Regions from separate parts of the Mesorhizobium australicum WSM2073 genome, predicted to be linked through region 1. Evidence: predicted binding sites of a transcription regulator. Region 1 holds the regulator's gene; each other region holds the start of a gene.
What was found. Region 1 encodes PhoB, which activates phosphate uptake and scavenging genes when phosphate is short. Its sites were predicted from a motif close to TGTCATNNANCTGTCAT; they were not measured.
Positions count from the first base shown of each region.

Region 2: MESAU_RS29270 (ceramide glucosyltransferase) is a predicted target of PhoB. The motif match lies at 3,949-3,965, and genes of this name have one in related genera.
Region 3: MESAU_RS15660 (acid phosphatase) is a predicted target of PhoB. The motif match lies at 1,877-1,893, and genes of this name have one in related genera.

Region 1 is NC_019973.1:1,491,685-1,501,273, reverse strand. It holds gene xylF (D-xylose ABC transporter substrate-binding protein) at 1-581, opposite strand, end outside; gene MESAU_RS07165 (ROK family protein) at 845-2,080, shown strand; gene phoB (phosphate regulon transcriptional regulator PhoB) at 2,083-2,772, opposite strand; gene phoU (phosphate signaling complex protein PhoU) at 2,792-3,499, opposite strand; gene pstB (phosphate ABC transporter ATP-binding protein PstB) at 3,525-4,328, opposite strand; gene pstA (phosphate ABC transporter permease PstA) at 4,325-5,176, opposite strand; gene pstC (phosphate ABC transporter permease subunit PstC) at 5,180-6,163, opposite strand; gene pstS (phosphate ABC transporter substrate-binding protein PstS) at 6,230-7,285, opposite strand; gene MESAU_RS07130 (PAS domain-containing protein) at 7,815-9,589, opposite strand, start outside.
Region 2 is NC_019973.1:6,133,984-6,143,572, reverse strand. It holds gene MESAU_RS29290 (aspartate aminotransferase family protein) at 55-1,254, shown strand; gene argF (ornithine carbamoyltransferase) at 1,271-2,182, shown strand; gene MESAU_RS29280 (Hsp33 family molecular chaperone) at 2,347-3,378, shown strand; gene apaG (Co2+/Mg2+ efflux protein ApaG) at 3,453-3,845, opposite strand; gene MESAU_RS29270 (ceramide glucosyltransferase) at 4,065-5,216, shown strand; gene MESAU_RS29265 (O-succinylhomoserine sulfhydrylase) at 5,247-6,437, opposite strand; SAM riboswitch at 6,494-6,571, opposite strand; gene MESAU_RS29260 (2'-deoxycytidine 5'-triphosphate deaminase) at 6,730-7,824, shown strand; gene araD1 (AraD1 family protein) at 8,034-9,026, opposite strand; gene mmsB (multiple monosaccharide ABC transporter permease) at 9,230-9,589, opposite strand, start outside.
Region 3 is NC_019973.1:3,266,311-3,275,899, forward strand. It holds partial or broken gene MESAU_RS15650 (GIY-YIG nuclease family protein) at 36-320, shown strand; gene MESAU_RS15655 (cytochrome-c peroxidase) at 512-1,780, opposite strand; gene MESAU_RS15660 (acid phosphatase) at 2,004-3,539, shown strand; gene MESAU_RS15665 (DUF922 domain-containing Zn-dependent protease) at 3,592-4,188, opposite strand; gene MESAU_RS15670 (hypothetical protein) at 4,295-4,789, shown strand; gene MESAU_RS15675 (GNAT family N-acetyltransferase) at 4,888-5,346, shown strand; gene MESAU_RS15680 (aminotransferase-like domain-containing protein) at 5,524-6,693, shown strand; gene MESAU_RS15685 (hypothetical protein) at 6,786-7,040, opposite strand; gene MESAU_RS15690 (VOC family protein) at 7,196-7,624, shown strand; gene MESAU_RS15695 (AraC family transcriptional regulator) at 7,851-8,810, shown strand; gene MESAU_RS15700 (outer membrane protein) at 9,160-9,589, shown strand, end outside.

The DNA.
Region 1 (9,589 bases):
GGCAGCCAGCCGTCCGTATAGGCTTCGCCGACATTCTTGATCTTGCCGCTGTCTATGGCCGCCTTCAGCACTTCCATCGAGCCCGAGAACAGGAAGTCGGCATTCGGATCGGCGCCGGAGCCCTTGATGAAGACGTAATTGCCCTCAGGCTTCACCTTGAACACTTCGCGGGCCTGCATGCGGCCAACTTCCTTGTTGTCGAAGGTCAGGTAGAAGACGTCCTTGTTCTCGATCAGGCGGTCATAGCCGACGACCGGAATGCCCTCGTCGAGCGCCTTCTGTACCGCCGGGCCGATGGCCGACGCGTCCTGCGCCAGGATGATCAGCGAATTGGCACCCTGCGAAATCAGGCTCTCGACATCGGTCAGCTGCTTGCCAGGATTGGACTGCGCATCGGCGGAAATGTACTTGTCGCCCGCGGCCTCGATCGCCTTCTTCATGGCGGCCTCGTCGGTCTTCCAGCGCTCCTCCTGGAAGTTGGACCACGACACGCCGATAACCTTGCCCTTCGCCTGCGCGACCGACGCCAGCGTCAGCGACATGGCGACACCCGCCAGAATGGCGACTGTGAATCTCTTCATGATATCCTCCCTGCGCCGCGTGTGGCGCGACCAAACTGGCCCTAAGGCCGGCACAAAGGCTCTAATTTTTTCGAGCCTCGAAAAAACACTGGTCCATCGCCGGAACACTGTCAACATCGATTCTGACGGATTTTGAGGTGCCGGAAGCCTTTTTTCGAGCCCCGCAATAAATAATGACAGCCCCAGCCGCTTCTGCCAGTATTCGACCCGTTGCCGGAGGTGTTCGAGGGGGCGTCAAGAACCGCGGCGACGGGGAGGAAATCATGTCGGTCGGAATCCGCCACGACGATCTGCGCCGGCGCAACCGCGCAATGGTGATTGGAGCCGTGCGCCGGGGTGGCCAGCCCTCGCGCACCGAGATCGCCGCCACCACCGCCCTGAGCCACTCGACCATATCGGCGATATCAGCCGACCTGATCGGCGAAGGTATCCTGAGCGAAGGCAAGCCGAACGAGGCCGGCTCACTGAAACGCGGCCGGCCGCAGGTGGGCCTTTGTCTCAACCCCGAGGCCGCGGCGGTCATGACCGTGGTGCTGTCGCTGAATTTCCTCTCCGTCGCCGTCATCGACTACGCCGGCCAGGTGATATCGGAGGAGCAACGCCGGCTGGACACGCTGACCATGTCGCGCGAGGCGCTGATCGGCGAATGCGTGGCCATCGTCCGACGCCGCCTCGAGGATCCCGACCTCGATGTCGCCAGCATTGCCCGCATCGCGCTGGCGATCCAGGGCATCACCGACACCGAGGCGCGCGCCATGCTGTGGTCGCCGATCACGCCGCAGACGGACATTGCCTTCGCCGATATACTCGAAGCCGAATTCGGCATCCCCGCCACCATGGAGAACGACTGCAACATGATGGCTGTGGCGCTGCGCTGGCGCGACCCCGAGCGCTACCGCGACGACTTCATCGCCATCCTGCTCTCGCACGGCATCGGCATGGGCCTGGTGCTGAAGGGCGAGCTGTTCACCGGCACCCATTCCTCAGGCGGCGAGTTCGGCCACATGATCCATCGCCCCGGCGGCGCGCTCTGCCGCTGCGGGCGGCGCGGCTGCGTCGAGGCCTATGCCGGCAACTATGCCATCTGGCGTAATGCAGGACAGATGGGTGAGGACGCCAAACCGGTCGACGTCAGCGACGCCGACATGCGCGCATTGGCGGCCACGGCGCGCGAAAGAGACGGACCGGAGCGCGAGGCCTATCGCAAGGCCGGCGAGGCGCTGGGCTATGGCCTTGGCAGCTTGTTCGCGCTGATCGATCCGGCGCCGGTTGCGATGGTCGGCGTCAGCGCCGCCGCCTTCGATCTGATCGAGCCGGCCTTGCGTGAGGCCATCGCCCAGACCGCCGGCGGCCAGCATTCGACGTCGATTTCCTTCGATACAGAGCTGAACGAATTGCCGCTGATCCGCGAGGGCTGCGCCATGCGCGCGCTCACCTTCGTCGACCAGGAGATCTTCGCGCCGGGCGTGCAGGTGAGATCCGGCAAGAACGTGGCCTGATCTCAATCCTCGCGGATTGCGTAGCCCGCGCCACGGATGGTGCGTATCACATCGGGCATGCGGCCATTGTTGACCGCCTTGCGCAGGCGGCCGACATGCACATCCACGGTGCGCTCGTCGATGTAGATCGTCTCGCCCCAGACATTGTCGAGCAACTGGCTGCGCGAGAACACGCGGCCGGGATGGCGCATCATGAATTCGAGCAGCCTGAACTCGGTCGGTCCGAGCCGGATCTCGCTCTTCTTGCGATAGACCCGGTGCGATTCGCGGTCGAGCACGATGTCGCCGACCTTGAGCACGCTGGACAGCACTTCCGGTTTGGCGCGGCGCAGCAGCGCCTTGACCCGGGCCATGAATTCCGGCGTCGAGAACGGCTTGACCAGATAGTCGTCGGCGCCGGTCGAGAGGCCGCGCACGCGATCGCTCTCCTCGCCGCGCGCCGTCAGCATGATGATCGGCAATCGCTCCGTCTCGGGCCGCATGCGCAGGCGCCGACAGAGTTCGATGCCGGAAACCGCCGGCACCATCCAGTCGAGCACCAGCAGGTCGGGCACGTTTTCCTGGAGGCGTATCTCGGCTTCGTCGCCGCGTGTCACCACCTCGACCTGGTAACCCTCGGACTCCAGGTTGTAGCGGAGGAGCACGCCCAGCGGCTCCTCGTCCTCCACCACCATGATGCGTGGCGCGATCATCGATCGATCATCCCTGCCGTCAAGCCGCCGGCACCGACATCGCCGTCTCGTCCTGCTTCGGACGGTTGGCGGGCAGTTGCGTGCCGGTCAGCACATAATACGCATTCTCGGCGATGTTGGTCACGTGGTCGCCAATGCGTTCGAGATTCTTGGCGCAGAACAAAAGATGCGTGCAAGCCGTGATGTTGCGGGGATCCTCCATCATGTAGGTCAGGAGTTCGCGGAAGACCGAAGTGTATTTGACGTCGATGCGTTCGTCGTCATTCCTGAGCTTGGCGAGGGCGGCGGCATCGCCGGCCGCATATTCCTCGACGACGCCCTGCACCTGGATCAGCACCAGCTGCGCCATGGAGTCGATGGAATGCGACAAGTCGCGCGGCGTGGCGGTGAGGCCGACCGAGCCGACGCGCTTGGCGATGTTCTTGGCAAGGTCGCCGATGCGTTCGAGATCGCCCGCCATGCGGATCGAGCCGACGACATGACGCAGATCGTCGGCCATCGGCTGGCGCTTGGCGATCAGGGTAATGGCGCGATCATCGAGTTCGCGCTGGCGCGCGTCCATGATGGCGTCGTCGGAGACGACGCGCTGTGCCAGCGCGTTGTCGGAATTCAGCAGCGCCTTGGTGGCGCCGCCGACCATCGTGCCGGCGAGATCGCCCATGTCGCTGATCAGCCTGCTGATCTGCCCGAGATCCTCGTCGAAGGCTGCGACTGTGTGTTCGGCCATGATCCTGGTCCTCGTATGCGTGAGATCAGCCGAAGCGGCCGGTGATATAGTCCTGCGTGCGCTTCTCGCGAGGCGACGTGAAGATCTTCTCGGTCTTGTCGAATTCGACCAGCTCGCCCAGATACATGAAAGCCGTCTGCTTCGAGACGCGCGCGGCCTGCTGCATGTTGTGGGTGACGATGACGATCGTGTAGTCGGCCTGCAACTCGTCGATCAATTCCTCGATCTTGGCGGTCGACAATGGGTCGAGCGCCGAGGCCGGCTCGTCGAGCAGGATGACCTCCGGCTTGACCGCCACGGTGCGGGCGATGCAAAGCCGCTGCTGCTGGCCGCCCGACAGGCTGAGGCCGCTGGCGTTGAGCTTGTCCTTGACCTCGTTCCACAGCGCGGCGCGTTTCAACGCCTGCTCGACACGGCCGTCCATCTCGGCCTTGCCGATCTTCTCATAGAGCCTGACGCCGAAGGCGATATTCTCATAGATCGACATCGGGAACGGCGTCGGCTTCTGGAACACCATGCCGATCTTGGTGCGCAACAGGTTGAGGTCCTGCGAGCGGTCGAGAACGTTCTGGCCGTCGAGCAGCACCTGACCCTCGGCGGTCTGCTTGGGGTAGAGCTCGTAGATGCGGTTGAAGACGCGCAGCAGCGTCGACTTTCCGCAACCCGACGGTCCGATGAAGGCCGTCACGCTGCGCTCGGGCAGCGACAAGGTGATGTCCTTCAGCGCCTTCGACTGGCCGTAGTAGAAATTGAGGTTCTTGACCTCGATCTTCGCCTTGGCGGCTGCCTCGGCGGCAATCGTCATGTCTGGAGACAACATCTGGCTCATTTGTCCTCTCTGCGTCCGGTCAGGCTGCGCGCAAAGATGCTGAGCGCGAGAACCGTCAATGTGATTATGAGTGCGCCGGTCCACGCCAGTTGCTGCCACTCCTCGTAAGGGCTGAGAGCGAACTGGAAGATGGTCACCGGCAGGCTGGCCATCGGCGCATTGAGATTGCTCGACCAGAACTGGTTGTTGAGCGCTGTGAAGAGTAGCGGCGCCGTCTCGCCGGAAATGCGGGCAATGGCCAGCAATATGCCGGTGACGATGCCGGACATCGCCGCGCGGTAGGCCACCGAACGAATCACCACCCAGCGCGGCGCGCCAATCGCCGTGCCGGCCTCGCGCAAAGCGTTCGGCACAAGGTTGAGCATGTCCTCGGTGGTACGCACCACGACGGGAATGACCAGGATGGCCAGTGCCACGGCACCGGCGATGGCCGAGAAATGCCCCATCGGCCGCACCATCAATTCGTAGACGAACAGGCCGATGATGATTGAGGGCGCCGACAGCAGGATGTCGTTGATAAAGCGCACCACGGTGGTGAGCTTCGAAAAGCGGCCATATTCGGCCATGTAGGTGCCGGCCAGCACGCCGATCGGCGTGCCGACGACGATGCCGATAATGGTCATCACGATGCTGCCGTAGATGGCGTTGAGCAGGCCACCGGCATCACCGGGCGGCGGGGTCATTTCCGTGAACACTGAGAGCGAAACGCCCGACAGGCCCTTATAGAGCAGCGCGCCGAGGATCAGTGCCAGCCAGGCAAGGCCGATGCCGGCGGCGATGACGCAGAGCGTCATCATCACACCGTTCTTGCGCTTGCGGCTCTGGTGAAGCGATGCGGCTGTCGACATCGGTCAGACTCCGGTACGGGCATCGATGCGCATCAGCATGTAGCGGGCGATGGCAAGGATGAGGAAGGTGATGACGAACAGGATCAGACCGAGCGCCACCAACGAGGAGGTGTAGAGATCGCCGACGGCTTCGGTGAATTCGTTGGCGATGGTTGCCGAGATCGTCGTTGCCGGCGCGAACAGCGAGGCGCTGATCCGGTGGGCGTTGCCGATGACGAAGGTGACCGCCATGGTTTCACCGAGTGCACGGCCGAGCGCAAGCATGACGCCGCCCATGATGCCGATGCGGGTGTAGGGGACGACGACCCGGCGTGTTACCTCCCAGGTCGTGCAGCCAATGCCGTAGGCGGACTCCTTCAGCACCGGCGGCACCGTGTCGAACACATCCTTGGTGATCGAGGTGATGAAAGGCAGGATCATGATGGCCAGGATCATCGCCGAGGTCAGCAGGCCGATGCCATAAGGAGGCCCGGCGAACAGGCTGTTAAGGCCGGGAATGCCGTGGAACACGTTGATGATGAAAGGTTGCACTGTCGTCTGCAGGAACGGTGCCAGCACGAACAGGCCCCAGATACCGTAGATGATCGAAGGAATGCCGGCCAGCAGTTCCACCGCCATGCCGATCGGGCGCCGAAGCGGACGCGGGCAAAGCTCGGTAAGAAAAATGGCGATGCCGATGCCGAGCGGCACAGCGATCAGGATGGCGATGGCCGAAGTGATGATGGTGCCATAGATCGGCGCCAGGGCGCCGAATTTCTCGGTGACGGGATTCCAGCTCTCGGTGGTCAGAAAGGAGAAGCCGAAGGTCGACAGTGCCTGCCAGGAACCGGCGAACAGCGAGACGGCGACGCCGCCGAGCAGCACCAGCACGAGAATGGCGGCGGCGCGGGTCAGCCCATGGAAGATCGAATCGGTCAACGCGAACCGTCTGACGGTGGCGTCGCGTGAACCTCGAACGGCTGGCAAGGCTTCGTGGGCAGCGCTCATGTCAAGCTCGGCTCTTTGTGTTGAACGAAAAGGAGCGCCGCGGGGCGGCGCTCCTCCAGAAAGATATTACTCGCCGGCGTAGACGGGCTTGCCGTCGGCCTTGATGTCGGCCTTCCACGAAGCCTTGATCAGGTCGACGACGCTATCGGGGATCGACACATAGTCGAGCGCCTTGGCGGTTTCCTTGCCGTCCTTGTAGGCCCAGGCAAAGAACTTGAGCGCTTCGCCGGTGGCCGCGGCATCGTCCGGGGTCTTGTGGATCAGCACCCAGGTCGAGGCAGCGATCGGCCAGGTGGCGTCGCCCGGCTCGTTGGTGATGATGACGTTGAAGTTCTTGGCGCCCTTGAAGTCGGCGTTCGAAGCAGCCGCGCCGAAGGATTCGAGCGACGGCTCGACGACCTTGCCGGCGGCGTTCAGCATCTTGGAGTAGGAGAGATTGTTCTGCTTGGCATAGGCATATTCGACATAGCCGATGCCGCCGTCGGTCTGCTTGACGGTGTTGGCAACGCCTTCGCTGCCCTTGGCGCCGACGCCGGTCGGCCATTCGACGGCCGTATCCGAGCCGACCTTGTCCTTCCAGTCGGGCGAGAGCTTCACGAGGTAGTCAGTGAAGTTGAAGGTCGTGCCCGAGCCGTCCGAACGATGAACGACGGCGATAGCGGTCGACGGCAGCTTAAGGTCCGGGTTCAGGGCCTTGATCGCGGCATCGTCCCAGGTGGTGATCGCGCCGAGATAGATCTGGGCCAGCGTCTTGCCGTCGAGGACGAGTTCGCCCGGCTTGATGCCCGTGAGGTTGACGATCGGCACGATGCCGCCCATCACCATCGGGAACTGCACGAGGCCGTTCTTTTCCAGATCGGCGTCGGACATCGGCTTGTCGGTGGCGCCGAAGGTCACGGTCTTGGCGATGACCTGCTTGATGCCGCCGCCCGAGCCGATCGACTGATAGTTGAGGCCGATGCCAGTATCCTTCTTGTAGGTGTCGGCCCATTTGGCGAACACCGGATAGATGAAGGTCGAGCCGGCGCCGGAAAGGTCAGCTGCCATTGCTGCGGAAAGGGTGAGGGTGGACGCCGCAGCCATTGCAATCGCAACGGCCGCCGAGCGGATGAAATGTCTCATGTGGCCTGCTCCTGTTCGGAAGATGGTCTCTCGGCGCCACTTCTTGCCGGCGCCGCTGAGGCCAATAGCCTTCGATTATAACAGTCGCATGACAGTTTCATGTCAGCCCGGTAACGCGTTGCCGGCAACGCGAAAGACGCTGATCTCGGGCGCTCGCGGCGCGGTCCGAGTTTGCCGCCGGAATCAGGGGCTTGAGCCGTCCGACGGCTGGAATCACCACGGACTCGACCAGGCTTTTCCCAAATGAAGAAAATCCGGACGGGAGCGCGTTGCTCGCAGCCAGAGCGTGTCATGGCCGGGCCATCGCCAAAAACAGGTCCGTTGGGGTAGAGTGACACTGTTTCTTGCAGGCGGTCGCTGCTCCCGCCCGTAACTGAGAAGAGCGGAATTCGATTTCGCTATTGTTCCGGCTGGACACGGCCTTTGATATGGCGCGATCGCACCATAGTCATTGCACGCAGCGGTAGCAGCGAATCTCCGCTGATTCCTTGTTGCCTCCCCGGATCCTGCAATTCAGGCGACGCGGGCTCTATCCCGCGTTGCGGTGGACCTGACGGCCGGCGCCGACCCAGCGCTCGACCTTCTCGAGCAGGGCCCTGGGGCTGATCGGCTTGGGCAGATAGTCGTCCATGCCTGCCTCCAGGCAGCGCTCGCGGTCGCCCTTGAGCGCATGCGCGGTGACGCCGACGATCGGCACATGCGTGCCGGTCTCCTGCTCCAGCAGGCGGATCGCGGCCGTCGCTTCGAGACCGCTCATCTCCGGCATCGAGACATCCATCAGGATCATGCACGGATTGAGCGTACCGAAGGCGTCGAGCGCCTTGCGGCCATTGCCGACGATCTCGAAGCCATAGCCGGTCTCGCCGAGGATTTGCGTGAACACCATCTGGTTCACCTCATTGTCCTCGGCCACCAGGATATCCAGCCTGTGCCCGCCGGCCGTCGCGGGCAGCCTGGGGCGAACCTGTGGCGGCTGCAATTGCGCGCGCTGCTCGGATGGTGCCAGGGGCGGCGGCCGGGACGCCTCGGGCGCCTCGCCCGTGAGCGGTTGAACGGCGTGGCCGCTGGTGGCGTGGCGATGGCGCTGGATGGTCGCGACCAGCGTTTCCAGGAGCACCGAGGAGCGCGCCGGCTTGATCAGCTGGGCGTCGATGCCAAGATCGCGGTAGCTGGTGTTGGCAAGCGACTGGTCGACCGATGTCAGCATGATGATCGGCGTGTCCGCGAGGCCCTCGGTGTTGCGCACGATACGCGCCATTTCGGCGCCGCTCATTTCAGGCATCTGGTAGTCGAGCACGACGCAGTCGACCGCCACGCCATAAGCTGCCGCGGCGATCAGCACCTTGAGACCTTCGGCGCCGCTTTCGGCCGCGCAGGAATCGAACGTCCACGAGGTCATCTGCTCGGTCAGGATGGCGCGGTTGACGGCGTTGTCATCGACGATCAGCACGCGTGCGCCCGTCACGTCCACCGGCGTGATGCGCTGCCCGCTCTGCTGCCCGGCCCCTGGCAACGTTACGGTGAACCAGAAGGTCGACCCCTTGCCTTCGGCGCTCTCGACGCCAATGTCGCCGCCCATCAGGTCGACCAGCCGCGAGGTGATGGCAAGGCCAAGCCCGGTGCCCTCGTGGCGCCTTGTCGAGGACGTATCGACCTGGCTGAATTTCTCGAACACCAGTTTCAGTTTTTCCTCGGGGATGCCTATGCCGGTATCGGTGACCGAGATCGTCAGCCTGGTTCCCGTTGGAACCCGTTCGCCGGTCACGTCGACCAGCACGTGGCCTTCATCGGTGAACTTCACCGCATTGCCGAGCAGGTTGGTGACGATTTGCCGGATGCGGCCGACATCGCCGATGAACAGACTTTCGAGCCGTGGCTCGATGCGCACGATGAGCTCGAGATCCTTTTCCTTGGCCCGTGTCGATACCAGCGTCGCCACGTCCTCGATCGCCTCGGCGAGATTGAAGGGCGCCGGGTCGAGCACCAGCTGGCCGGCATCGATCTTGGAGAAATCCAGGATGTCGTTGATGATGGTCAACAGCGCGTTGCCCGATTTGACGATGATGTCGGTGAATGTCTTCTGCTTGGGATCGAGATTGGATTTGGCCAGGAGTTCAGCCATGCCCAGTACGCCGTTCATCGGCGTGCGGATCTCGTGGCTCATATTGGCGAGGAACTCCGACTTGGCGCGGTCGGCGAGCACGGCGCGCCGGCGCGCCTCGCTGAGCTCCGCCTCGCGCTGCTTGAGTTCCGTGATATCGGTGGTCGAACCGATCAGGTAGAGCGAACCGTCGGAGGCGATCA
Region 2 (9,589 bases), 1.6 Mb from region 1:
GAAGGCCGCCGCTTTGGCGGCTTTTTTGATTTTCCGGTACCGGAGACGCATATAATGAGCGGTTCGGCGCTTTACGAGACCTTTGCTCGCGCACCCCTGGCCTTCGACCATGGGGAAGGCACTTGGCTGGTTACCGACAAGGGCGAGCGATATCTTGATTTCGCCGGCGGCATCGCGGTCAACTCGCTTGGCCACGGCCATCCGCATCTTGTCGCGGCCCTCACCGAACAGGCGGCGAAACTCTGGCACGTCTCCAATCTCTATGAGATTCCGGGGCAGAGCAGGCTTGGCGAGCGGCTGGCTGATGCCACCTTCGCCGACAAGGTATTCTTCACCAATTCCGGCGCCGAGGCGCTGGAATGCGCGATCAAGACGGCGCGGCGCTACCACTTCGTCAAGGGACATCCCGAGCGCTTCCGCATCATCACCTTCGAGGGCGCCTTCCATGGCCGCACGCTGGCGACCATCGCGGCAGGCGGCCAGTACAAATATCTCGAAGGCTTCGGACCCAAGGTCGAAGGCTTCGACCAGGTTGGCTTCGACGACATCGACGCCGCCGAGAAGGCGATCACGCCCGAGACCGCCGCGATCCTGATCGAGCCGGTGCAAGGCGAGGGCGGTATCCGCCCAGTACCGACACAGTCGCTCAAGCGGCTGCGGCAGCTCTGCGAACAGCACGGCCTGTTGTTGATATACGACGAGGTCCAGTGCGGCATTGGCCGTACCGGCAAGCTGTTCGCGCATGAGTGGTCCGCGGTGACGCCCGACATCATGGCAATCGCCAAGGGCATTGGCGGCGGCTTCCCGATGGGCGCCTGCCTTGCCACCGACGAGGCGGCCGTCGGCATGACCGCCGGCGTGCACGGCACCACATTCGGCGGCAATCCGCTGGCAATGGCGGTCGGCAACGCCGTGCTCGACGTCGTTCTGGAAGACGGCTTCCTGGAGGATGTCCAGCGCAAGGCGCTGCTGATGAAGCAGGGGCTAGCCTCGATAGCCGACGAATTCCCCGAAATCGTCGAGGATATCAGGGGCACCGGGCTGATGCTCGGCCTCAAATGCGCGATGCCCAACGGCAAGGTGAACATGGCGCTGCGCGACCAGCATTTGCTGGCGGTTCCGGCCGGCGACAACGTCATTCGCCTGCTGCCACCGCTCACCGTCACCGACGCCGAGATTCACGAAGCGCTCAACCGCATCCGCGCCGGCGCCAAGGGCCTGTCGGAGGCGATCGCCTCCGCCGCCGCGAAGTAATCCGGAACCATTCCTGATGTCAGTTCGCCATTTCACTGATCTTTCCACCGTTTCCGAAGGCGATTTGCGCTTCATGCTGGATGATGCGGTGACGCGAAAGGCGCGTCTCAAGGCCGGCGAGCGGACCAAGCCGCTCGAAGGCAAGGTGCTGGCCATGATCTTCGACAAGCCGTCGACGCGCACGCGCGTTTCTTTCGACGTCGGCATGCGCCAGCTCGGCGGCGAGACCATCATGCTGACCGGCACCGAGATGCAGCTCGGCCGCTCCGAGACAATCGCCGACACCGCCAAGGTGCTGTCGCGCTACGTCGATGCGATCATGATCCGCACCACTTCGCATGAGCGGCTGCTGGAGCTGACCGAGAATGCCACCGTTCCGGTGATCAACGGGCTGACCGACGACACCCATCCCTGCCAGCTGATGGCCGACATCATGACCTTCGAGGAGCATCGCGGTCCGGTGGCCGGCAAGACGATTGCCTGGACCGGCGACGGCAACAATGTGCTGCACTCGCTGCTCGAAGCCTCGGCACGGTTCCGCTTCAATCTCAACGTCGCCGTGCCCGAAGGCAGCGAACCGGCGCAGAAGCATATCGACTGGTCCAAGGCGCATGGCGGCAAGCTGCATTTCACCCGCTCGCCCGAGGAAGCCGTCGACCAGGCCGACTGCATCGTCACCGATTGCTGGGTATCGATGGGACAGGAACACCGTGCTCGCGGGCACAATGTCTTCTCGCCCTATCAGGTCAACGCGGCGCTGATGGCCAAGGCCAAGCCGGATGCATTGTTCATGCACTGCCTGCCGGCCCATCGCGGCGAGGAAGTGACCGACGAGGTCATCGACGGGCCGCATTCGGTGGTCTTCGACGAGGCCGAGAACCGGCTCCATGCCCAGAAGGCAGTGCTTGCCTGGTGCCTCGGTGCTTGAAGTGTCTTGGTGCTTGAAGTGTCTTGGGGCTTGAAGTGTCTTGGGCGCCCGAAATGCCCAGGCGCCAGAAATGCCCAGGCGCTTGATCTGCGGCGGCGCGATGCCTATCTGCGCCGCATCACGCAAATCAAGCGCGTTTGGACGCATGTGCCCACCAGGGCCGCATGGCCGCGCCCTGGAGCTTTGTCATGTTGGAAAGCCATCAAGTGACTGAACATCACCCCAAACTCGGCGAGTTCGGCTACGCCGGCGACGATCACGTCGTTCCCTTCGAGGTCGGTCCGCTCGACGTGCGCGGCCGCACGGTCCAGCTTGGGCCGATGCTCGACGCCATCCTTGGCCGCCACGATTATCCCGAGCCGGTCGCCCGCCTGCTGGCGGAAGCCTGCGTGCTGACCGTTCTGCTCGGCACCTCGCTCAAATTCGAAGGCAAGTTCATCCTGCAGACCCGTACCGACGGGCCTGTAGACATGCTGGTCGCGGACTTCTCCACGCCCTCGGCACTGCGCGCCTATGCACGCTTCGATGCGGATCGGCTCGAAGCACTGGTCGCGGCAGGCGAGACGTCCCAGCAGACGCTGCTTGGCAGCGGCGTGCTGGCGCTGACCATCGACCAGGGCGCCCATACCCAGCGCTACCAAGGCATCGTCCAGCTCGACGGCGAAACGCTGGAAGACGCGGCGCGCACCTATTTCCGTCAGTCGGAACAGATCCCGACCGATATCAGGCTCTCGGTCGCCAAGCTGCTGACGCCCGGGATCGGCGGCGCGCGCGAGCAATGGCGCGCCGGCGGCATCCTGGCGCAGTTCCTGCCGCAATCGCCCGAGCGCATGCGCATTCCGGACCTGCCGGGTGGGGACGGCGATCCGCGCGAGGAAGTCCACAATCCGGCCGATAATTCCTGGCAGGAACTCCTGGCCTTGCTCGGCACCATCGAGCCGACCGAATTGATCGACCCGACCATAGGCGCCGAGCGGCTGCTGTATCGTCTGTTCCACGAGCATGGCGTGCGCGTCTTCGGCGGCGTTCCCGTGGCCGACCAGTGCTCATGCTCCCGCGACAAGATCCGTGGCATCCTCGAAGGCTTCTCAGCGCAGGAGATCAAGGACAGCACAGAGGATGGCGGCATCCATGTCGCCTGCGAATTCTGCTCGACGCAGTACGACTTCGATCCGGCCGAGTTTGCGGCTCAGTAAAGCCTTTCCTTCTCCTCGTTCCGCGGGGAGAAGGTGCCCGAAGGGCGGCTGAGGGGCGGCGCGACCGTCGGCGCTCAGTTCACCGTGCGCCTTGTCCCCGGCAGATCGAGCGAGAAGGCCGGGATGGCGATGTCGAACGTCTCGCCGCGCTTGTTGCGCATCGTGTAGCGTCCGACCATGATCCCGGAGGGTGTCGAGAGCGGGCAGCCGGACGTGTACTGATAGCTGTCGCCGGGATTGAGTTCCGGCTGGTCGCCGACAACGCCCGGCCCGCGCACCTCCTCGACCCGGCCGGCACCATCGGTGATGTGCCAATAGCGCGACAGAAGCTGCACGAACTCGTCAGACTGGTTGTCGATCGTTATCTGATAGCCCCAGACGTAGCGGTTCTCTTGGGGATTTGAACGATCCTCCAGATAGAACGGCCTGACCTGCACTTCGATGTTGCGCGTCACGGCGCGGTACATGAGCGGCTCCAAAACAATCCGACGACTTTCGACGCTCGCGGTGAGCAGGTCAACGTGCGCGTCTTGTCGCGCCTGGGATTGAAACGCAGGTGCCGGCAAAGAATGTCATTTAAGTGACACACGACAATGGTGGTGTGCGCGAACCGGGCGACTCGGCCCTCTGTCGAACTGTTGAAAACGGCCGCGACGCGGGCCGACTTCCGGAGTGACCAGATCTCGATGGAACTCACTCTCATATCCGCCTCGCTTTCGACCGCACTCATCCTCTCGAACGCTGCCAGCATCCTGCTTGCCGCTTCACAGCTGAAACGGCGCACCACGATTGCCCCGCCGGCGGGCAGATCGCCGGCGGTGTCGATTGTCGTCCCGTCGCGCGGCGTCGAGCCATTCACACATGAGACGCTGGAACGCGCCTTCGCGCTCGACTGGCCGCGCTACGAACTGATCTTCTGCGTCGCCCATGCCGACGACCCGGTGGTCAAACTGATAAACAGGGCGATTGCCCGGGTTCCGCAGGTGCCGGCCCGGCTGTTGATCGGCGACGACCGTGTCAGTGCCAATCCAAAGCTCAACAATTGCGTCAAAGGCTGGGAAGCGGCGCGCCACGACTGGATCATTCTTGCCGATTCCAACGTTCTGATGCCGAGGGACTATGTCGAGCACATGATGGCGGCGTGGCAGCACGGTACCGGCCTTGTCTGCTCGACGCCGATCGGCTCCAGGCCAGATGGTTTCTGGGCCGACGTCGAATGCGCCTTCCTCAACACATTGCAGGCCCGCTGGCAGTATGCCGGTGCGGCGCTCGGCCTCGGCTTCGCCCAGGGCAAGAGCATGCTGTGGAACAAGCCGATGCTGGACGCCAATGGCGGCATACGCGCGCTGGCCGCCGAGATCGCCGAGGACGCCGCCGCAACCAAGCTGGTGAACGGCCTCGGCCTGCGTGTCAACCTCGTTGCGGCGCCCTTCGAGCAGCCGCTCGGCCAGCGCACGTTTGGCGAGATCTGGTCGCGCCAGGCCCGCTGGGCGCGCCTGCGTCGCGTCACCTTCCCGCTGTTCTTCGCGCCCGAGATCCTGACTGGTGCGGCGGTCCCGCTGGCTCTTGCGCTGATTGCCGCGGCGAGCGCCGGCGTCAGCCTCTGGGCAACCGCGATTGCCGTGCTGGCGGCATTCTATCTTCCGGAATGCGCTCTGGCCCTGGCCAAGGGTTGGCACGTCTCGACGGGCATGATCGCGGCGACGGTCGCGCGGGACGTCATGCTCCCGGCCATCTGGGCGCGCGGCTGGCTCGGCGGCGCCGTCGACTGGCGCGGCAACGCCATGACCATCCGCACCAAGACGGCGGAACTGGAGGAGACGCCATCGAGCGCTTGATCGCTGCTGACGACGCTGCCTGGACGAAACCTATTTGGCGGCCTTCAAGGCTTGCGCGATATCTTCCAGCAGGTCGTCCGTATCCTCCAGGCCGACCGACAGCCTGAGCGTACCGGGCCCGATGCCGAGTTCGGCGCGGGCCTCGTCGCTGAGGTTCTTGTGGGTGGTCGTCGCCGGATGGGTGATCAGGCTCTTGGCATCGCCCAGATTGTTCGAGATCAGCACGATGTCGAGGGCGTTCTGCAGGGCGAAGGCCGCCGGCTTGCCGCCCTTGACGTCGAGGCAGATCAGCGTCGAGCCACCCGACATCTGCTTCTTGACGATATCGGCCTGCGGGTGGTCGGCGCGGCCGGGATAGATGACGCGGGCGATCTGCGGCTGCCCGGCCAGGAAGTCGGCGATCCTGCCGGCGCTCTCGGTCTGCTGGCGCACGCGCAGCGGCAAGGTTTCCAGGCCCTTCAGCAGCGTCCAGGCGTTGAACGGCGACAGGCTGGGACCGGTGTGGCGGAAATAGTCGTGCAGGTTCTCGTCAATCCACTTCTTGTCCGACAAGATGACGCCGCCCAGGCAGCGGCCCTGGCCGTCAATGTGCTTCGTGGCCGAGTAGACGACGATGTGCGCACCAAGCTGCAACGGCTTCTGTTGCAGCGGCGTGGCAAAGACATTGTCGACGACCAGCCGCGCGCCGATCGAATTGGCAAGCGAGGCGACGGCGGCGATGTCGACGACCTCGAGCGTCGGGTTGGTCGGGCTTTCCAGGAAGAACAGCTTGGTGTTCGGCCTGACCGCCTTTTCCCAATTGGCGATCTCGGTGCCGTCGACCAAGGTCGCCTCGATGCCATAGCGCGGCGCCAGCGTCTCGACCACCCAGCGGCAGGAGCCGAACAGCGCGCGCGCGGCCACGATGTGGTCGCCGGCCTTGACGCTGCACAGAAGGGCAGCCGTCACCGCCGCCATGCCCGACGCCGTGGCGCGCGCGTCTTCGGCGCCTTCAAGCGCGCACATGCGCTTTTCGAACATGTCGACGGTCGGGTTGGCGTAGCGCGAATAGATGAAACCAGGCTCTTCGCCCTTGAAGCGGGCCTCGGCGGCCTGCGCCGTCTGATAGACATAACCCTGGGTCAGGTACATCGCCTCGGAGGTTTCGCCGAAGCCGGAACGCAGGGTTCCGCCATGCACGAGTGCCGTCTGAGGTTTCCAGTTGCGCTTCTTGGTGCTCATCGCTTTGTTCCAGACACAAAAAAACCGGCCGCGAAAGTCGCAACCGGTCCATACGGCCTTGCGGCCCGACGGTCCTTTAGCGACTTGTTTAACGTGGCTGCAAGCCGACCGGCCAAATCACCACGGGATAACGACCCTTTAGACCCGCGCCACGCTTGCGTCAATTGCCGGCTTCATTAAGACGTTTGTACCAAGGCAGGTTCCGCAGAAGTGCCCGGCGGTTTTGCGGCAAGATCCTGCAACAAACAAGAACCTGCAACGAAAGAGACCAGTCTTGGGGCGGAGCCAGACTTTGCGGCAGACAGGCATTCTTCCCGATCAGGACATTTCGGCGCTGTTCCGGTCCGGCGCGCTGAAGTCGCCGCGCGCGCTCGATGCCGACCAGATCCAGCCGGCAAGCCTTGATCTCAGATTGGGCGAAAGGGCCTGGCGGGTTCGCGCCTCGTTCCTGCCCGGTCCCAACCACAAGGTGTCGGAAAAGCTCGATCGGCTGCAACTGCACGAGATCAGTCTGACCGAAGGCGCGGTCCTCGAAACCGGCTGCGTCTATATTGTGCCGCTGCTCGAAAGTCTGGCCCTGCCGGCTGACATTTCGGCCTCGGCAAATCCGAAGAGCTCGACCGGGCGGCTCGACATCTTCACCCGCGTCATGACCGATCGGGGCCACGAGTTCGATAAGATCGCCGCCGGCTACAACGGTCCGCTCTATCTCGAGGTCAGCCCGCGCACCTTTCCGATCATCGCGCGCACGGGTTCGCGCCTGTCTCAAATCCGCTTTCGCACCGGCAACGCGCTGCTCTCGGAAGCCGAGTTGCATGAACTGCATCGTGCCGAGATGCTGGTCGCCACGGAGCCACCGAACATTTCCGGCGGCGGCATCGCGCTGTCGATCGACCTCAATGGCGACAAGGATGGGCTGGTCGGCTATCGTGGCAAGCACCACACCGGCCTCGTCGATGTCGACAAGCGCGCTGCGCAGGATGTCCTCGACTTCTGGGAGCCGATCCACAAGAGCCGCGCCGGCGAACTGGTGCTCGATCCCGACGAATTCTACATCCTCGTCAGCCAGGAGGCGGTGCATGTGCCGCCGCTCTACGCCGCCGAGATGACGCCATTCGATCCGCTGGTCGGCGAGTTTCGTGTCCACTATGCCGGCTTTTTCGATCCGGGTTTCGGCCATTCGGCGGCCGGCGGCACCGGCAGCCGGGCGGTGCTCGAAGTACGCAGCCACGAAGTGCCGTTCATTCTCGACCACGGCCAGATCGTCGGCCGGCTGGTCTACGAGCATATGCTGAAGCGACCGCAGGCGCTCTACGGCACCGATCTCGGCTCGAACTACCAGGCGCAGGGCCTGAAGCTGTCGAAGCATTTCCGCGCCGTGCGCTAAGGTCGAAGCTGCCGATCCCCCCACGAGGGGCCTTGTGGAAGAGAAGCCCGGCAGGGCAGAGCGGACGCGAAGGGTTGCTGCCCTCATTCATCCCGCGATCTGTTGAGAGCCGAAGGCGTGACTGGAACCTATTGCTAGATCGGCGGGACAGCGCCCCGCTCTGGCTTGCCAGCCATTCCCCACGAGAGGGGAATCACGCGCTCATGGCTTCAAAGCGCCTTCACCGACACCTTCACCGGCTTTTCGATCTCGAGCGGGTTGCGCAGCGGCAGTCCGAAGTCCCCGGCCTCGATCTCGAACACGTCGCCGGCCTCCGTCTTGATGCCGTCGGCGAAGGATAGCGTCGCGGTGCCGAACATATGCACATGCACGTCGCCAGGCTGGCGGAAGGCCGAATATTTGAAGTGGTGGTGTTCGAGATTGGCGATGGTGTGGGACATGTTCGTTTCACCCGACAGGAAGGGTTTCTCCCACAATGCCTTGCCGTCGCGCAGGATACGCGACGTGCCGCGGATGTCCGAAGGCAGGTCTCCGATCAGGATCTCCGGGCCGAAGGAGGCATTGCGCAGCTTGGAATGGGCTAGGAAGAGATAGTTGACGCGCTCGGTCACATGGTCCGAGAATTCGTTCGACAAGGTGAAGCCGACGCGGAATGGCGCCCCGTCATCGCCGATGACATAGATCCCGGCGACCTCTGGTTCCTCGCCGGCATCCTTGGCAAAGGCCGGTGACATGAGCGCCGCGCCAGGCGCGACTGCCATGGTGCCGTTCCCCTTGTAGAACCATTCCGGCTGCACGCCGACCTGGCCTTTCGCGGGCTTGCCGCCTTCCAGTCCCATGCGGAACATCTTCATGGAATCGGTGAGTTGCTCCTCGCCGTCGGTGCTGAGCTTCTTGTGCATGGAATCGCGCGTCGCGGCCGACCCCAGATGCGTCAGCCCGGTGCCGGTCAAGTGCAGATGCGCCGGGTCGGGGTGGTTGATCGGCGACAGCAGGCGCCCCCGCTTGTAGGCGGCGTCGAGATCGATCGTCTCGCCAAGCCCCTTGCGTTCGATCAGGGCGGCCAGGCCGACGCCGGTGCGGGCAGCCTCCATCGCCAGCGAATAGACGCTGCGCGCCCCGTTGATGATCCGGGTCTTCCCGCCGCTGCGGGCAACGACACGGATCGTCTCGGCGTCGTCGAGAATCTGCGAGATCAGCATGATCAGTCCTCTCTCATTTATCTGTATCCGGCTGCCGATGGGCAAATCCTAACCGGCGCGGCGCGGAAACGCGCCACGGTTGAAACGCTTCGTCCGGATTGCGTTCGCGAGCCTGGTCCTTCCCCGGACTTCTTGGTGCCGACGGGCTGCCGGCAGCCCCGCGATCTAGAACCCGTATGCCTCCTAGTCCTCGCCCCCGGCCCTCAAGCCTTGTTCTTGTTGTAGACGTCGAAGATCACGGCCCCGAGCAGCACCAGGCCCTTGACCACCTGCTGCCAGTCGACATTGACGCCCATGATCGACATGCCGTTGTTCATCACGCCCATGATGAAGCCGCCGACCACCGCGCCGATGACCTGGCCGACGCCGCCCATCGCCGAGGCGCCGCCGATGAAGACGGCCGCGATCACGTCGAGCTCGCTGCCGAGGCCGGCCGCCGGCACGGCCTGGCCGAGACGTGCGGCGATGATCAGCCCGCCGAGCGCCGACAGAACGCCCATATTGACGAACACCCAGAGCGTCAGCCTTTCGGTGTTGATGCCCGACAGTTGCGCCGCCTTGGC
Region 3 (9,589 bases), 1.8 Mb from region 1:
ATAGTCCCCGGACGGGTGGCGGTTACCGTCAACGCATGACCGGCTATGTTTACATGACAGCGAGCCAGAAGGGCGGCACCATCTACATCGGTGTCACCAACGATCTCGGTCGCCGCATGCCGGAGCACAAATCCGGCGAAGGTTCGCGCTTCACCAGGCGCTACGGTGTGCAGCGGTTGGTCTGGTACGAGGAACATTTCGACATTCGTGACGCCATTCAACGCGAGAAATCGCTGAAGCGCTGGTCGCGACAATGGAAGATCGAACTGATCGAGAAGACCAATCCGGAATGGTTCGAGCTGTTTCGCGGAACAGGTTGGTCGCGGTTTGATGGCGTTTCGTCGGAGGTTGGAGCCAGGTTCGGCACAGTTTTTACCCGTCGCAAGCGTCGCGGCATCCTAGGTTCTGCGCCGCGTCGCTTCGCTCCTTGCTCCGCCCTAGGATGACGAAGCGAGGGAGGGCTTCGGCTAATCCCCACGTCAACTAGCAACCCTTACGACGGCTTCCCAGTTCACTGCGACCGCTTCGCCACCTGATCCGCATCCGTCAGCGTCTGCAGAAACGCCACGATGTCGTCGATCTCGGCATCGTTGAGCGCCGGCTTGTCGCCGGGTTTCTTGCCGTCGAAGGGCGGGTCTTGATTCAGGTTCGACCAGTAAGCCTTTGGTAAATCGTCATATTTGTCGACGGTACCGTAAGCGTTTTTCGGGTACCAGCGGCCGGGGTCGGTGTCGCGACTGGCGTAGAAGGCCACCGCTTCGCGCAGCGTGTGGAAATATCCGTTGTGGAAGAAGCTCTTGCGCAGCGCCACGTTGCGCAGGCTCGGTGTCTTGAACAGGCCGCAATAGTCGGTGCGGCCACGGAAATCGGTGCGCAGGGGACCGCACAGGCCGAGATCGACATAGGCCGGGTCGGCGTTGGCCGGGATGGCCGGATTGCGCGGCACGGCGATGGCGATGAGGCCGAAATCGGTGAACTGCGGCGGCTCACCGTCATTGGCCGGTTCGCTGAGGTGGCAGGAGGCGCAATTGCCTTTCGCCTCGTCCTCGAACAGGGCGCGGCCATGCAGTTCCCGCGCCGATAGCGTCGCCTTGCCGGCGAGGAAGGCGTCGTAGCGGCTGGAATAGGGGTAGAAGTCGACCGCGCTCTGCTCGAATGTGCCGAGCGCCTCGGCGGCGGCGTCGAAGGCATCGCCCGGGCGGTCGAAGACATCGTTGCCGAAGGTTGCCTTGAACTCGTCGGCATAGGCTGACTTGCGCAAGGCGGCGGAGACGGCTGCTTCATCCTTGTTTGCCATCTCGAACGGCGAGAGCAGGGGGATTTTAGCCTGGTCCCCACCGTGATCGGCGCGGCCGTCCCAGGTCAGGCCGCCGGTCGGGCCATTGTCGACGCTCTCGTCGCCCTCGTCCTCGGAATCGTGGGAATGCTCGGTGAAGGCGGGCGCCGCCTCGAGGTAGCGCAGCGACGGCACCGCGCGCACGCCGGACTGGTCGAGGTTCGGGCCGCCCATTTCGACCGGTGTGGCCGAGGCCGGACCGAAGGCATGGCGCGGATCGTGGCAGGAGGAACAGGCCTGTTTTCCCGACGCCGAGAGCGCCGGGTCGAAGAACATCTTTCGCCCCAAGGCAGTCAGCGCCTCGGCGCGTGCGAAGGCTTGCGCACGCGACAGCGGACCGGGATGGACGCCGTCCGACCCCGCCGTATTCGCGGGCGCGGCAAAGCCAAAGGTCGAGATCGCGGCACTCGCGATCACCAGGCTTTTCCATCGTCTCGTCATCATGGGGCACGGTCCGCTTTGGCCCGGAAATAAGAACGCAGTGCAACGGATTGATGACCGGTCCCAGTGCTCACGAAACCGTGTTCGCCGCGGCGGCGGATGTCACAAAGGTGACAAGGCCTCCACGTTAGCTGCCTATGGTTCCCGCGCCGTAGCCCCATAGCCCATAGCCCATAGCCCATAGCCCTATAGCCCCATAGCCACAGTCAAGCCACGAGGTCTTCCCATGACGAGGCTCAAGTTCCTCACTTCCTTCTGTCTGGCCGGTTCGGCCTTGTTTCCCCTTGCGGCCGCCAATGCCGCCCCTCCCGGCTTCGACAAGATCGACACCGTCGTCGTCATCTATGCGGAGAACCGCAGCTTCGATAATCTTTATGGTGGCTTCCCCGGCGCCAATGGGCTGGCCAATGTCTCGGCCGACCAGGCGCGCCAGCTCGATCGCGATGGCAAGCCGCTGACCGAACTGCCCCCGGCCTGGGGTGGGCTGACCGGAAAGGGCGTCACGCCCGTGGTGACGGAGGCGCAGACCGCGCATCTGGCCAACGCCGCCTTCGCCATCGACGATCCCAAAGGCTTCAACGAAGGCACCAATGTCATCACCCACGATTTGTGGCACCGTTTCTACCAGGAGCAGATGCAGATCGACGGCGGCAAGAACGATAAATTCGTCGCCTGGGCCGATTCCGGCGGGCTGGTCATGGGCCATTATGACGGCTCGAGCCTGCCGATGTGGCAGGTGGCGAAGAAATATGTGCTGGCCGACAATTTCTTCCAGGGCGCCTTTGGCGGCTCCTTCCTCAACCATTTCCAGCTCGCCTGCGCCTGTACGCCGGTCTATCCGCATGCCGACACGAGTCCGATCAAGGGCCAGATCGCCGTGGTCGAGGCCGACGGAACGACCTTGAAGGTGGCCGACAATTCGCCGCCGTCGGCGATGGGCGGCGTGCCGAAATTCGTCAATGACGGCGCCATCACGCCCGATTTTTACGCCGTCAACACCATGCAGCCGCCCTATCAGCCGAGCGCCAACAAGCCTGCCGAGGGCGGCGACAAGGCGCTGGCCGATCCGGCCGCGCCCACCACGCTGCCGCCGCAGCACGACATCACCATCGGCGATCTCTTGTCGCTGAAGGGGGTCGACTGGGCCTGGTACGCCGGCGCCTGGCAGGCTACCCTCGACGGCAAGAACGCCACGCCGGTGCCGAACTTCCAGTTCCACCACCAGCCGTTCAACTATTTCGCCGCCTACGCGCCCGGCACGGCAGCGCGCACCGAGCATCTCAGGGATGGCGGCCTGGATGGCGCCGCGTTCATCAAGGCGATCGACGACGGCAAGCTGCCGCAGGTCGCCTTCTACAAGCCGCAGGGCAATCTCAACGAGCACTCAGGCTATGCCGACGTGACATCGGGCGATCGGCATCTGGCCGACCTCGTCGCGCATCTGGAGAAGAGCCCGCAATGGAGTCACATGCTGGTCGTCGTCACCTATGACGAGAATGGCGGCTTCTGGGATCACGTCGCGCCGCCCAAGGCCGACCGCTGGGGCCCGGGCAACCGCATCCCGGCCTTCATCGTCTCGCCCTATGCCAGGATGGGCACGGTCGACCACACGCAATACGATACGACGTCGATCCTGCGCTTCATCACCGCGCGCTACGATCTGCCGGTGCTGACGGGCATCGTCGCCCGCGACAAGGCGCTGGCCGCCAATGGCGAGCCGCCGATGGGGGATTTGTCAGCCGCGCTGGATCTGAGCCGATAGGGAGCGGGCGAAACGCCGATACGCCGCCGCGCCGCAGCGCGCGGTGGCCTTCTCAGCCGCCATTCACAAGCGCCAGAATGAGCTTTTGCAGATTGCCGCCCTGGCCGAGTTCGATGCGGTCGAAATCGCGGCTTGCCTGCCGCTGCGCCTGCGAAAGGGCGGACAGGCGTTTGGTCATCTCGACCCGGATCTTGCTGCATTTGGGATCGTCGGGAACGGTGAGGCCGACCGTCGCCGCCTCGATCTTGCGCGCCATGTCGACAATGGTCGCGCCATGCACCTTTTCGTGGGCGCTGACGCCTGCGAGGAAAACCTCCCAGTTCTTCTGGATGGCGGACGGCAGCGGCGAGGAGGGGCTTGGCAAGGTGTAGGTGATGATGAGCTTTGGCTTGGCCGAGACCAGCACGCAGGCTCCGGCACGCGGCTGATAATCCCTGGTCCAGGTCAGCTTGAAATTGGTGTGGGCGATGGCGCGGGTAATGCCGACATTCGGCCCGTTCTCGCCGATCGACCGGTAGAGCTCGAGCCCGGACTGGCCTGAAATGGCGTAGGTCTCGACCTTCTCGACAGGCTTCCACTCGGCATGCGCCGCAAGCGGGAAGGCCACCAGGGCGGCGGTCGGAAGATACAGGCGAACACAGGCTCTCAACACTGCTCTCTCCGAGGCGCGCGGCCCTGCCGTTCAGGCAACGCTATTCAACGGCTTTTCCTATATGCTGCCGGCGGGCGCTGCAAATGGCCCGGAGGGGGAAGTCATGAGAAGAAATCTCGTTGCCGCCGCTGCCCTGGCGGCGGTGCTTGGCGCGCAATCGGCCTTCGCGGCATCCTGCGGCGGCTGGAGCGCCAAGATGGAGGAAGACGAGGGCGGCAGCGTGCTGACCGCTTCGGTCTGCGGCGGGCCGAAGGGCGACGCCTATCTGATGCTCAATTGCTACGACAAACCGGTGCTGAGCTACGATTTGGGCGCCATGGGCCAACAACTGGAGCCGGGCATCAGCGGCGCTTTCGACTTCAAGGTCGACGGCAAGACGGTGACGAAGACCCTGCAGCTGGAGGCGATGTACAATTATTTCGTGGCCGATCTGGAGAAGGGGGACCCGCTGCTCGACCTATTGCGGTCCAAGGGGGACGTGTCGGTCAGCGCTGCCAAATATGGTTCGATCAGTTTTGCGCTGAAGGGTTCCAGTGGGGCAATCGGCAAGGTGCTGGCGCAGTGCGGCAAGGCCAAGCCGGCGGAGGACGGGGATTGAACCTCGAGAGGTTGCGCGCCCCTCGTTGTCCTACCGCCCATTGATCTCCATTCTATTAGCGGCTTGCCGCCAGTGCCGGGCGGCCGTATCTCACGTCCATGACCGACATCCAATTCCGCAAGGCGCAAGCCTCCGACCTGCCAGCCATCGTCGCCATGCTCGCCGACGATCCGCTGGGTGCCGCCCGCGAAGACGCCTCGTTGCCGTTGGCGCAGGGCTATATCGATGCCTTTGACGCCATCGATGCCGATCCCAATCAGCTGCTTGCCGTGGCCGTGGATGGCGCGGAGGTAATCGGCACCCTGCAGATCAGCTTCCTTGCCGGTATTTCGCGCAAGGGCGGCTGGCGCGGGCAGATCGAGGCGGTTCGCGTTGTCAGCGGCAGGCGCTCCGACGGCGTCGGCAAGAAGATGTTCGAATGGGCGATCGACGAGTGCCGGGCGCGGGGCTGCGGCCTTGTGCAGCTCACCACCGACAAGGGGCGAGCGGATGCGCACCGCTTCTATGAAGGGCTCGGCTTCAGTGCCAGCCATATTGGTTACAAGAAGAGCCTTTAGCGGAAACCCGCGCCGGTTCGGGCCTGGCGGTGACTGGCGTATAGCGGAAGCCCTTCAGGCACTATTCAAATCGCCTGGCAAAGCGGGTATAGGTCAGTCAGGTTGACCTATTGTAAAAAGCGTCCGGGGAGGCGTGTCGTGACCCTTTTGAACCTTTTGGCCTCGCGCTCATCGCGCATGAAGGCCTCCGAAATCCGCGAGCTGTTGAAGCTGCTCGACCAGCCCGACATCATCTCCTTCGCCGGCGGCATTCCCGATCCGTCGCTGTTTCCGGCGGACGCCATCCGCGATGCCTATGCCGACGTGCTCGGCGGCCCGGAAGCGGGGGCAGCACTGCAATACCAGGTTTCGGAAGGCTATCTGCCGCTGCGGCGCTGGCTCGCCGGGCAAATGGGCAAGCTCGGCGTGGCCTGCGACGAGGCCAACATCTTCATCACTTCCGGCTCGCAGCAGGCGCTGGATTACCTCGGCAAGCTGTTCCTGTCGCCAGGCGATACCGCGCTGGTGACATGGCCGACCTATCTCGGCGCGCTGCAGGCCTTCAACGCCTACGAGCCGCGCTACGACCGGCTGCGGCCCGAGGGCGGCAACATGACGCCCGATGCCTACCACACTGCCGCCGCCGCTCATGGCGGCAAGGTGAAATTCGCCTATCTGGTGCCCGATTTCGCCAACCCGACCGGCAACACGCTGGACCGAAAGCAGCGCGAGGCAGTGCTCGACCTTGCCGGCGAGCTCGACATCGCCGTCATCGAGGATGCCGCCTACCGGGCGCTGCGCTATGACGGCGAGGGTGTGCCGCCGATCCTGGCGCTCGACTGCATCAGGTCCGGCGGCATCGACAAGGCGCGCACGCTCTATTGCGGCTCGTTCTCGAAAATTCTGTCGCCGGGCATGCGTGTCGGCTGGGTTTGCGCTCCGCGCCGCGTGGTGGAAAGGCTGGTGCTGATGAAGCAGGCTTCGGACCTGCACAGCCCGTCCGTCAACCAGATGGTGATGCACCGCGTCGCCGAAGCCGTGTTCGACGGCCAGGTGGAAAAACTCATCGGCGCCTACCGCGAGCGCCGCGACGGCCTGCTTGGCGGGCTTGACGCCAACATGCCGGAGGGGGTGACCTGGAGCCGTCCGGAAGGCGGCATGTTCGTCTGGGTGACGCTGCCGGAGGGCACCGACGCCACGGACCTCCTGGCACGGTCGGTGAAGGAGGCGCGGGTCGCCTTCGTGCCGGGCAACGCCTTTTACGCCGACGGCACCGGGCGCAACACGCTGCGGCTGTCGTTCACGCTGGCCACCCGCAGCGCGGTGAGCGAGGGTATTCCCCGGCTGGCGGCGCTGCTCAAGGGGTAGAGCAAATTCCAGGAAAAGTGTGAAACGGTTTACCGGGACAAGCGCGCAGCACCTTCCCCAGGAATTGCGCAATAGCAAAGAGCGGCAGGCGCCTAAGCCGGCACGTTCACCAGCTGCTTGAGCTTCGCAAGCCTGGCGCGGGCGAGCTTGCGGATCGGCTTTTCGAAACCCTCTTCGCCGGCTTCGACGACGAAGACCAATGTCTTGAAGTCCAGCATGAACTCGTCGATGGCCCGCGTCGTCTGTTCGGACCTGTCCTTGAACCGGCGCAGCAATGCGTTCGCTTCCTCGATGGCATCGGCATTGGCGCCGTCGACCAGCGCTTCAAGCTTCTGAAAACAATCCAACCGAAAATTCTCCCGCCGCGCCTCCAAACTTGCCATCGGTGCAAAAGTTCCATCGGGCTCGAAAAATTGTCGCTGGTTGTCAGCAGAGGCTCGCGCCCCGCGTTGACGCCCTGCCAACCGCACCTAAATTCGAGGCCTTGCGAGGAGGCGCTTTCATGGAAACCCAGGAATTGCATCGCGGCCGGCTCATCGACCACCTCCAGCTCGTGGTCCGGGATCTCCCCGCCAGCCGGCGTTTCTACGAGGCGGTTTTCCAAGTCCTTGGTGTCCCGATCGGCGGCACCGGCGAGGATTATTTCTGGGCCGACGAATTGTTCATTTCCAGCGCCGACAGCCGGGCCGCGCTGGGAAAGCTGACCGGACGTCATCATCTGGCCTTCCAGGCCAGGGATCACGCCATGGTCGATGCCTTCTACAAGGCCGGGCTCGAAGCCGGCGGCACGGACAATGGCGCGCCTGGCGAGCGGTCCTATCATCCCGGCTATTATGCCGCCTTCCTGCTCGACCCGGACGGCAACAACATCGAGGCCGTCCACCACGGCCCGGCCAACCGCAGCGCCGCGTCGGTGAAGATCACGTTCTAGGAGCAATCGGTCGACCGCGTTGAGGCGAGGTGATTCCGATGCCGCATTTCCGGGGTATTTCGGAGACTCGGACGCCACACCGGCGAATCCGATCGGATTCTTGACCTGGGCGGCACTGAAATTGTCCTGCGGAGCATGGATGGCGCCGTCTCTGGACAAGAGGCAAATCGGTCCCATACGGTGCGGTTTCAGGGAAGACGCGTGCGCGGGAAAGGCCGGTTGCTCGTTGAAAAAGAACGTCTTCTCTTCGCTCGATCTGCCGTCGCATCTCGACGACCGCGCGCGCTTCGCGCTCTGGCAGGACATTCATGTCGCCGAGATCTGGTCGGTCGAATATGCCATCTCCGGCAATGTGCCGTTCCAGGCGGATATCGAAGCCACCGCCATCGGGCCGCTGGTGCTCGGGCGGATGGCCGGGACGATCAAGCATGCGAGCCGCAAGACGCGCAACATCGCCGACGACGGCCGCGACGGCTATCTGCTGCTGGTCAACGATGGCGACACCAGGCTGAGCGGTGTGCAGACCGGCCGCGACTACAGCATCGGCAGGGGCGAAGGCGCGCTGGTCTCGGCTTCGGAAGCGCTGGAAATGACCGGCGGCGACCGCAATGTCTGGACCAATGTCGTGGTGCCCCGCGAAATCATGGAAAATGCCTTCGCCCATGTCGAGGACCGCCTGGCGCTGACCATCGGCGTCGACAATGAAGCGCTCGACATGCTCAAGCGCTATTGCGGCTTCCTGGAAGCGGGGCCGGCATTGCTCTTGCCCGATCTTGTCGCCCATGCCACCGAAACGATCGTCGACCTGATCGGATTGGCGACGGGCGCCAAGGGCGAGATCGCCGAGCTGGCGGGCGTGCGAGGCCTGCGCGCGGCAAGGCTGCAAGCCATCCTGCAGACGATGCGGGACAATTTCGCCGATCCCGGCATCTCGGCCCAGCATATCGCCCAGCGTTTGCGGCTTTCCGCGCGCTACGTCCATGATCTCCTGCAGGAAACGGGCTCGAGTTTCGCCGAGCATATTCTCGAACTGCGTCTGCAGAGAGCCCACCGCATGCTGCGCGACCGGCGCAACGACCGCATGCGGGTCAGCGAGATCGCGCTGTTGAGCGGCTTTTCCGACGTCTCCTACTTCAATCGCTGTTTCCGCCGCCGCTTCGGCTCGACGCCGAACGCGGCCCGTTAGAGCGAATCATCGTCTCACAGAATCGATGGCCGCTCTAACTCCTTGTTTTCGCAATTCCGGGCGGAAGCGCGGCACCAAAGACAAGGACTCGAAGCGAGTCGGATCAGTTGTCTTCGAACCGATCGACTGATGCCGAACGGCCACACTGATCGGCCCGAGTGCCGCAGCGCTCTCCACGACAATTCCAATGCGGCTCAGCCCAAGACGCCGCCCGCGAACAATGCAAAACCTCGACGATACCCGGGTCGCCGCGGAGTATTTTCCACGGCCGGGGAAAGCAACATCATTGGGGTAGCAAACAGTGAAAACGATTCTTCTCGCCACCATCCTCGTGCTTGCGCCAGCCGGCATGGCGTCCGCGGCGGACGTCAACGAAACCTTGCCGGTTGCTGCCGGCTATGACTGGTCCGGCCTCTATGCCGGCGTTCACTTCGGTTACGTAGCCGGGAAATCCAATCTCTTCATCGGCGGCGCCGGCATTGGGGGCACCGACGTCAATGCTGCCTTCGATCCGGACGGTTTTATTGGTGGCATCCATATCGGCGTCAATCAGGAATTGGCGAACCGTTTCGTGCTCGGCGCCGAGGCTGACCTTGCCTACGGCAATGTCGATGCGGTGGGGACCTTCGCCGGTGCCGGCGCGTTGTTGTCGAGCGAACTCAAGTGGTCGGGTTCGGCCCGGCTGCGGGCCGGCTATGCGTTCGATCGGACGTTGCCTTATATCAGTGCCGGCGTGGCAGCGGCCAAGTATGAAATGAGTGTGGTCAGCAGTGGTCCCC